Regions from separate parts of the Chryseobacterium sp. DZ-32 genome, predicted to be linked through region 1. Evidence: riboswitches for the same ligand, from Rfam matches in the RefSeq annotation. Region 1 holds a riboswitch; each other region holds the start of a gene.

What was found. Region 1 has a riboswitch for cobalamin ahead of AC59HC_RS15650 (acyl-CoA thioesterase). Riboswitches for the same ligand answer to the same signal wherever they lie in the genome.
Region 2: it holds a riboswitch for cobalamin, as region 1 does, so the genes downstream of both, AC59HC_RS18945 (TonB-dependent receptor plug domain-containing protein) here and AC59HC_RS15650 (acyl-CoA thioesterase) in region 1, are expected to answer to the same signal.
Region 3: it holds a riboswitch for cobalamin, as region 1 does, so the genes downstream of both, AC59HC_RS04520 (TonB-dependent receptor plug domain-containing protein) here and AC59HC_RS15650 (acyl-CoA thioesterase) in region 1, are expected to answer to the same signal.
Region 4: it holds a riboswitch for cobalamin, as region 1 does, so the genes downstream of both, metE (5-methyltetrahydropteroyltriglutamate--homocysteine S-methyltransferase) here and AC59HC_RS15650 (acyl-CoA thioesterase) in region 1, are expected to answer to the same signal.

The regions. Positions count from the first base shown of each region.
Region 1 covers NZ_JCAIOM010000013.1:117,811-120,013, reverse strand. Annotated here, with positions in the region: gene AC59HC_RS15660 (ATP-binding cassette domain-containing protein) at 1-306, shown strand, start outside; gene AC59HC_RS15655 (hypothetical protein) at 337-1,137, shown strand; cobalamin riboswitch at 1,172-1,352, shown strand; gene AC59HC_RS15650 (acyl-CoA thioesterase) at 1,469-1,852, shown strand; gene AC59HC_RS15645 (HD domain-containing protein) at 1,910-2,203, opposite strand, start outside.
Region 2 covers NZ_JCAIOM010000019.1:71,057-73,259, forward strand. Annotated here, with positions in the region: gene AC59HC_RS18940 (T9SS type A sorting domain-containing protein) at 1-689, shown strand, start outside; cobalamin riboswitch at 827-1,004, shown strand; gene AC59HC_RS18945 (TonB-dependent receptor plug domain-containing protein) at 1,036-2,203, shown strand, end outside.
Region 3 covers NZ_JCAIOM010000003.1:174,250-176,452, forward strand. Annotated here, with positions in the region: gene AC59HC_RS04515 (transporter) at 1-408, shown strand, start outside; cobalamin riboswitch at 501-685, shown strand; gene AC59HC_RS04520 (TonB-dependent receptor plug domain-containing protein) at 795-2,203, shown strand, end outside.
Region 4 covers NZ_JCAIOM010000005.1:37,701-39,903, reverse strand. Annotated here, with positions in the region: gene AC59HC_RS06815 (Lrp/AsnC family transcriptional regulator) at 1-405, opposite strand, end outside; cobalamin riboswitch at 601-786, shown strand; gene metE (5-methyltetrahydropteroyltriglutamate--homocysteine S-methyltransferase) at 960-2,203, shown strand, end outside.

The DNA.
Region 1 (2,203 bases):
GAAAAGCCTAAAAACCTTTCCAAAGGTGAACAGAGAATTATTGAAACTTTGATGATTATTTATTCTGAAGCTGATTTTGTTTTACTGGACGAACCTTTCCATAGTCTTTTTCCGAAAATTTCTGCAGCATTGAAAGCTGCAATCATTGAACAGTCTGCGTATAAGGGATTCATTATTTCTGACCATAATTATCAGGAAGTTCTTGATATTTCACACCAAATATTTCTTTTGCGTGAAGGCTATCTGAAACAAATACAAGATTTAAATGAACTGCAACGGTATAATTATCTTCCGAAAAGCATTTAATTTATATATTTGAGGGATCAAAAAAATTTCATGATGACTTTCATAAACAAAGTATTCTATTTATCTGCTTTCAGTATCTTATCTGTTGTCTTTGTAAAAGGACAAACTAAAGTTCCTTTTGGAGTGGTAAAAGCTGAGGAAGGATATGCCAACGTACGTGTACATAAAGACGACTACCGAAAAATTGTTGATAAGATCCGTATGCGCAAAGGTGATGTATTTGTTTATGTAAAACCGGCTCCGGGAGAAACAGAATGGATCTGGATCAAATATCCTGAGAAACAGGATGACGACAAGCCTTTTGTGCGTTATGAAACTCTTGATAAAGAAGGAATGGTGAATAAAGGACGTATTGCTTATGTAGACCAGCTTCCCGCCTATACTCCATCCAAATCCAAAAATGGAAGATCCCTTATTTTTACCGATAATTCCGATCCTAAAATCCCTACCGCCCAAAGAAGCAAAGTAGTCATTGATATTTACCCTTCCAATGCAGGATACCGTAAAAAGGAAAAAGATGCAGATGGAAAAATTCTTACGATTGATAAAGTAAAACCATGGGGAATTGGAAATGACCTTCCTGAGGGAATGACCGAAATCAAATCCATCAGAGTACAGCAGCCCGGAAGAGGATCTGTTTTTGTAAGGGAAGCCATCAAAAACATGTTCCAGCCTACCATGGATTTTGAGAACATCGGGGTAACTTCTCTCGACAATGATAATATTTTCCTTTATATGATCAATGGTTCAGGGGAAAACAGATATACAACACTCTGGACAATTAAGAAGGGAAGAGTAATCAGCCAGATTATTTATCATAATCCGGAATAAATTCATTATTTTTGCATTCGAAAAGTTTTTACGCTTATTCATCACAGAAATTGGTTCTGCATCACTGCAGATTAAAAGGGAACCGTGTGAAAATCACGGACTGTCGCGCAACTGTAAAGTAACTGAAGTCTTTATCAAAGATCCACTGTGCGAGGCATGGGAAGGAGATAAATGATGTTACAAGTCAGGAGACCTGCCTTTTTCTTAAACATGTAACTTTCGCGATTTGAAGTTGTATTGATCTGATGGATTGTTTCAGGAATTCTATAAGTTCCTGTCATTATTCTGTTGTTTTAGTATCATTTCATTTCGCTTTAATTAATAATGATATATGACTACAGAAGAAAGAATTGAAGCATCCGAAACCAGAATCTTTAAAGCGGTTTTCCCAAACACAACCAATCATTACGATACCCTTTTTGGAGGTACTGCCATGCAGCTGATGGACGAAGTAGCTTTTATCACCGCAACCCGTTTTGCCAGAAAAAGAGTGGTAACCGTGAGCAGTGATAAGATCGATTTCAAAAAACCTATTCCTGCCGGAACTATTGTGGAACTGATCGGGAAAGTTTCCTACGTGGGAAAAACCAGTATGAAGGTTAATGTTGAAATTTACACTGAACAGATGTACTCCTATGAAAGAGAAAAAGCTATTGTCGGTGATTTTACTTTTGTAGCCATCGACGAATTCAAGAAACCAATCCAGATACTATAAACAATAAAGCTTCGGGCGGCCTTTGGCCGCCCGAAACTTTAAATATTTTCATTGACATTATTTCAATACCTTTTCTGTTTCCAGACTTCTGTTCAGTAAAAGTTCAAAAGCCTCTCCCATTTCGTCCGATGCTCTGCTGATTGCATTTTCAAGCATATTCCGGATCTGTCTTTCCGTCACTCCGGCTTCTGTCCAGCTCTTTCCTGTAGTATGGGAATTTAAAATAAACGGCATAATTCTATCGATTCCACAGGCAAAAATAGCATCCGGAGTTTTCTCTTCTTCAAACTCCAGCCACAGGTTAAAAAATTCTGTACGTAAAGGCTCATCCAGAATTCCAAAGATCTTTTG
Region 2 (2,203 bases), on a different contig from region 1:
GTTTTATTACAGATAATAATGGGAATCATGTAGGAGAAGCAGGAGGAATTTCTGCTGACGGAAATACAATAATAGGTTCGGCAAATCCTAATCCTTATGTATGGAATGCTGTGAGCGGACTTACTTATATAACGCATCCTAATGCTTCTTTCAGCTTCAAAGGAGGTGCCACCGGGATTTCTGCTGATGGGAAAAAAGTGATCGGGTATTACAGAGCATTTGGGGCTCCTCCCATGTCAGGAGAAGGCTTTATCTGGACCTCTGCCGCCGGGAGAATTAACCTGAATGATTATGCGGCATCTTTAGGAATTGCCACTAATGGAGTAACAATGGGACTTCCTCTTGCAATTTCACAGGACGGAAAGAAAATTGCCGGGTCAGGGACGAATGCTTCAGGGCAGATGATTGCTTTTTACCTGGATACTTCTGAATTTTTATCGGTGAGTGATGCTGTGAAAGAGAAAAACAATATAGGTATCTATCCTAATCCAGTGGCTGACATCCTGTATTTTAAAGGAAAAGGAAAAATAGAGAAAGCAGAAATTTATAATATGGTTGGACAAAAGGTAAAATCATTGGATACTGTAGAAGGACAGATTGATGTTTCATCCCTGTCAAAAGGAGATTATATTTTACAATATTCAGTAAAAGGAGTACAACAGGAGCCTTATAAATTTATTAAAAAGTAACATATATAAATAGTAAAGTAGTGGGATGAATGGCTGTTTTCAATATTGAAAGCGGCCGTTCTTTTTTGTGTATATAACAAAAGGATAGCATATTTTGTATAGAAAAGTCTGGTTTTTGGCAAATACATATAAAAAACTATCTTTGCAAAAATTTTGGTTTCCAGTATTTTGGAATGAAAAGGGAATCGGGTGTAACTCCCGGACTGTCCCCGCAACTGTAAATCGCAACACAAGTTTCTGCAAAACGCCACTGTGTAAAAACGGGAAGGAGCAGAATGCGAAAGTCAGGAGACCTGCCAGGATTATAATTAAAAACATATTGCTTTCGGAGGAAAAGTAAAAAAGTATGGATATAAAAAGATCTTTAGTACTGCTTTTTTCATCTTATGGGTGTTTTCTTTTTGGACAAGAGAAAACTATTGACACTATTTATGTCTTCGACAACCAGATGAACAGGGTGAAACTTTTTCATCCCGTAAAAACAATTACAACAGAAGATGCTGAAAAAAACTCCGGTAATCTTTCGGAGCTTCTGAGGTTTCAATCGCAGGTTTTCATTAAAGAAAATGGCCGTGGTGCTGTTTCTTCGCCTTCTTTCAGAGGAACAACTGCCCAGCAGACTGCATTCGTATGGAACGGAATTAATATCAATTCTAATTTTTTAGGCCAGGGAGATATCAATAATATTGCTTTGTTCGGCTATGATCAGATCGGTATCAAAGCGGGTGGAGGAAGTGTAGTGTACGGAAGTGGTGCCATCGGGGGAAGTATTCACCTGAATAATACTCTTGATTTTAATAAAGGCTTCCATGGTTCTTTATTCTCTGAAGTGGCTTCCTTTAATACCTATAATAACTTTGTAAAAGGTTCTTACAGCAATGATAAGTTCAGTTTTAAAGCCTCCGGAAATTATTCTGTAAGTGAAAATGATTATAAGGTAAGCGATCTGAATTACATCAACAGAAACGGGAATTATTACAATACGACGTTCAATGTAGGAGCATCCTATAAAATTACAAACGATCATAAGGTTTCGTGGCAAAGCCAGTTTTTTGATTCTTCACAGCATTATCCTGTATATGAGGAAACGGGAACAAAAACAAAATATACAACTCAAAGTGTAAGAAGTCTTCTTTCTTGGGACTGGAACAAAGCGAAGTTCAGTAATTCCCTTAAAGCAGCCTATACGGAAGAGAATTTTCAGTATTTCGGTTCGTTAAACCAACCTAAATCCAGTGGAGGAACCGGGAAAAATTATATCTTTAAAAATGATTTTAATTATTTCCTGAATTCAAAATGGAATTTTAATATCATCGGAGAATTTCAGATTAATAAAGGAGAAGGGTACGAGAGCGGAATATCCAATGTCAGCAGGAATATAGGTTCTGTTTCAGGATTATTGCGGTATTTTGCAACAAAAGATCTGCGTTTTGAAGGAGGATTCAAAAAAGATTTTGTAGAAGATGTAAAGTCTCCTTTTATGTATTCATTCTCCGGAAAATGGAACGCCGCAA
Region 3 (2,203 bases), on a different contig from region 1:
GGAAGCTGGGATTATCAGGCCGCTTTGAATTATAAGTTTCAGAAAAATAAAGTAGCCGTATTGGTCAATACAGACTATATGATCAAAACAGAGAATAAGAAAAATTACCGTTTTGGAAACCAATGGAACTATGCAGCAACGGGTTTTTATCAGGTTGCAGGAAATGAAAAATCTATATTCTCTGTAAAAACTGGAGTTCAGGGAGAAGTCTACGCTCAGAACAAACAGTTTGATGAGGCACTGCCGAATACTGCTGGTAGCGCTTTGTACGGAAAACTGGGATTTGAAGCCTCTTATAAAAAGCTGAGCCTGGGAAGTGAAGTCATGCTTCCCATGTACACACGCCTGGCGGGAGGAGATATTGAAGCTCAATCAAGATTCAGTATTTTTCTGAATATTGGAATTTAAAAAGAAACCCTTGTTGAAATCATGTTAAAGCTCCTTCGGGAGCTTTAATTGTTTATAAATCATTATTTTAGTTGGGGATTAGGAATAATTATTTATCTTTGCCGGAATTTGGTGAGCCGTAAAAAGCTCTTAAAAGGGAATCCGGTGAAAATCCGGGACAGACCCGCTGCTGTAAGCTCCGCACCAAAGTTTTTGAAGAATATATCCACTGTTTTTTAATGGGAAGGATTTCAAAAATGGAGTAAGTCAGAAGACCTGCCAGACAATAATCGTTTGACGCTTTCGTGGAATAAAGCTTAGGACATCAATGATTCTGTGCAGTGACAGCTGTGCTTTGTCGTTGTATTCTTATACCCATTAGCGTCTTCATTACCCTAAATGAGCTAATGGCGGCAAAACTAACTACTTCTGCAATTCATAAAGCTGTTTTCACAATATTAGTGTTAACATCTCAACTTGTGTTTTCCCAAACTAAGAAAAAAGACAGTCTTCAGGAAGAGACCATTAAAGGAATCAATCTTTATAAAAAGAATTTTAAAGAAATCCTTCCGGCACAAACGCTGCAGGGAGAACAGCTGGAAAGACTGAACAGTCATTCCGTTGCAGATGCACTGCGGTATTTTTCAGGCGTTCAGATTAAAGACTACGGCGGATTGGGTGGTTTGAAAACCATTAATATCCGAAGTATGGGAAGCCAGCATGTAGGGGTTTTTTATGATGGAATTCAATTAGGAAATGCTCAAAACGGACTGGTAGATCTGGGAAGGTACTCTTTGGATGATCTGGAAGAAATATCGTTGTATAACGGACAGAAAAGTGAAATTTTTCAGCCAGCAAAGGACTTTGGCTCTTCGGGGTCTATCTATTTACAGCCTAAAACACCCGTATTTAAAGGAAATAGAAAAACCAATTTGGTGATAAGAGCAAAAAGTGCATCTATTGATCTCTTTAATCCTTCATTCCGGTTGGAACAGAAGATTTCAGACAAGGTTTCTGCCAGCTTCAGTGGCGAATTTATGCAGAGTGACGGAATTTACAGATTTCGGTATGCGAAGAAATACCCTGATGGGCAACAGGCCTATGATACCATTGCAAAAAGACAGGACTCAGATATCAAAGCAAAACGTTTTGAAACTTCTCTCAACGGAACTTTAAATAACGGAAGCTGGAATATCCGTGGCTACGGTTATATTTCAAACCGCGGAATGCCGGCACCCATTGTTAACGGGCGCTTTGAAGGAAGAGGAGCGAGACTTTCCGATGAGAATTATTTTGTACAGGCTAATCTGAGAAAAAAACTGTTCCCGAAATTTGAAACACAGCTTAAGGCAAAATTTGCCTACGATTATACCCATTTCATGGACACAGTTCGTTCGCAGTCTATTATTTATACCGATAACACCTATATCCAAAGGGAACTTTATCTTTCCTCTTCCAATATTTACTCAATCACTCCCAATTGGGATGTCAGCCTGAGTGGAGATTTTCAGTATAATAACCTGGATGCCAATCTGGATAATTTTTCTTATCCTACCCGCTACACTACATTGGTAGCATTGGCAACAACCTATCAGTGGAACAGATTCAAAATTATGGGAAGCCTTTTAGGAACCTTTACTTTTGAAGAAGTAAGAAAAAATAAAAGACCGGGAGATGCCAGAGAGTGGACACCTGCGGTGTTTATGAGCTATCAGCCGGAAAAAATTCCGGAGCTTACTCTAAGGGCTTTCTATAAAAGAATTTTCAGACTTCCAACCTTCAATGATTTGTATTATACCAATATCGGAAATACCTA
Region 4 (2,203 bases), on a different contig from region 1:
GCTGCCGATAGAATCTACGGATCCCAGCTTGTTAAATACAAAATCCTGATAATGCTTCATATCCCGCACCTGCACTTTCAGAAGGAAATCAAAATCTCCGGAAATATTGTAACATTCCGCAACTTCTTCAATTTCTAAAATTTCTTTTACAAAATCATACCCCACAGACCGGTCATGAATTTTAAGTTTGATCTGGCAAAACACCGTAAATCCACGGTTCAATTTTTCAGCATCAAGAACTGCCGCATATCTTTTAACAAAACCTTCCTGTTCAAGCCTTTTTACCCTTTCGAAAACCGGTGAAGTAGAAAGGTTCACTTCTTTAGCGAGCTCTTTAACGGTAAGTTTGGCGTTTTTCTGGAGGAGCCTGAGCAGCTGTACATCCTTATCATCGAGTTGTTCCACAGAATATTATTCTTTTAAATGATTAAAACAGTCAAATATAAAGAATTATATGCTTTTATTTTTACTTTATGAAGTTTAATTTGCTTAATTATTTGTTTTATATTGTGTTTTTATTCTGTATTACTAATTTTACACAAAATTAAAAACTTTTACTGACAACCTTTGTTAAAGGTAAAAGTACAGTTCTTTACAGATACTTCATCAAACAGGAAAGGTTTTACTTAAGGTAGATTAATAGGGAATCGTGTGCAAATCACGAGCTGTCGCGCAACTGTAAGTAACCCACCAAAAGTTTCTGTCCTTGCAGATCCACTGCCAAAAGCGGGAAGGATGACAGAAACTGTTACAAGTCAGGAGACCTGCCTTTACTGAATTGACAATGCTTTCGCGGGCTGAAGCTTTGGGTCATACAGATGATATATCAGATTTTGTATTTTCTTATGAAGGGAAATACATTGTCTGCTATGTCACTATTTTCCTGAAACTTTTTCTGCAAAACATAACGAAGCATTTTAAAGAACTTCCCAATAAGTTTAATTAAAAAGTTTAAAAAAATGCAAACTCACATTCTTGGCTATCCGCGTATCGGTAGCAAAAGAGAACTCAAAAAAGCCTGCGAGCAGTACTGGTCAGGTAAAATCCTTTTGGAAGAACTTCTGAACACCGGAAGAACTCTCTGCAGTCAAAACTGGAATATCCAGAAAGAAGCAGGAATAGATCTTATCCCATGTAATGATTTTTCATATTATGATCAGGTATTGGATATGAGCCTTGTAGTAGGTGCCATTCCAACACGGTACCATGAAGTGGTGCTTAAAAAAAACAATACTGAGCTGGATCTTTACTTTGCCATGGCGAGAGGCTATCAGAAAGATGGATTGGATATCACTGCCATGGAAATGACCAAATGGTTCGATACCAACTATCATTACATCGTTCCGGAATTTTATAAAAATCAACAGTTTAAGCTGAGCTCAGATAAAATTTTCAATGAATTTGCAGGAGCAAAACAAGCTGGAATCAATGCGAAACCGGTTATTATCGGACTGGTTTCTTATCTGTTATTAGGAAAAGAAAAAGAAGAAGGATTTGATAAACTGGATCTGGCCGGAAATCTTCTTCCTGTTTATACAGAGATTTTAACCAAACTTCAGGAGCAGGGTGCAGAATGGATCCAGTTTGATGAACCTTTTCTGGCATTGGATTTAACAGAGAAAGCCAAAGAAACTTACCGTTATGTGTATGCCGAAATCAGAAAACGTTTCCCGAAACTGAAATTTATTGTGGCTTCCTATTTTGACGGATTAAAAGACAATACTTCACTTGCCGTTTCACTTCCTGTCAATACATTGCATGTTGATCTGGTTAGAAATCCTGAGCAGCTGGATGATATTCTGAATGTTATTCCGGACAGTCTAAACCTTTCATTAGGACTGGTTGACGGTAGAAATATCTGGAAAAATGATTATGAAAAATCCTTGTCTTTCATCAGAAAAGCTGTTGAAAAATTAGGATCTGAAAGGATTTTCATTGCACCATCATGCTCATTGCTTCACTCACCTTGCGACCTGGATTTTGAAACCAATCTTAACCCGGAAATTAAGAACTGGCTGGCTTTTGCCAAACAAAAAGTGGCAGAAGTTGTAATGCTTAAAGAGCTGGCTTCCGGAACGGAAAATGAACAGATTTTTGAAGCATTTGAAGAAAATAAAAAAGCAATTGAGAGTAGAAGAACTTCTTCTCTTATCCATAATAATGAAGTGAAGCAAAGAGCCAATGCTGTTACTGAAAAAGATGC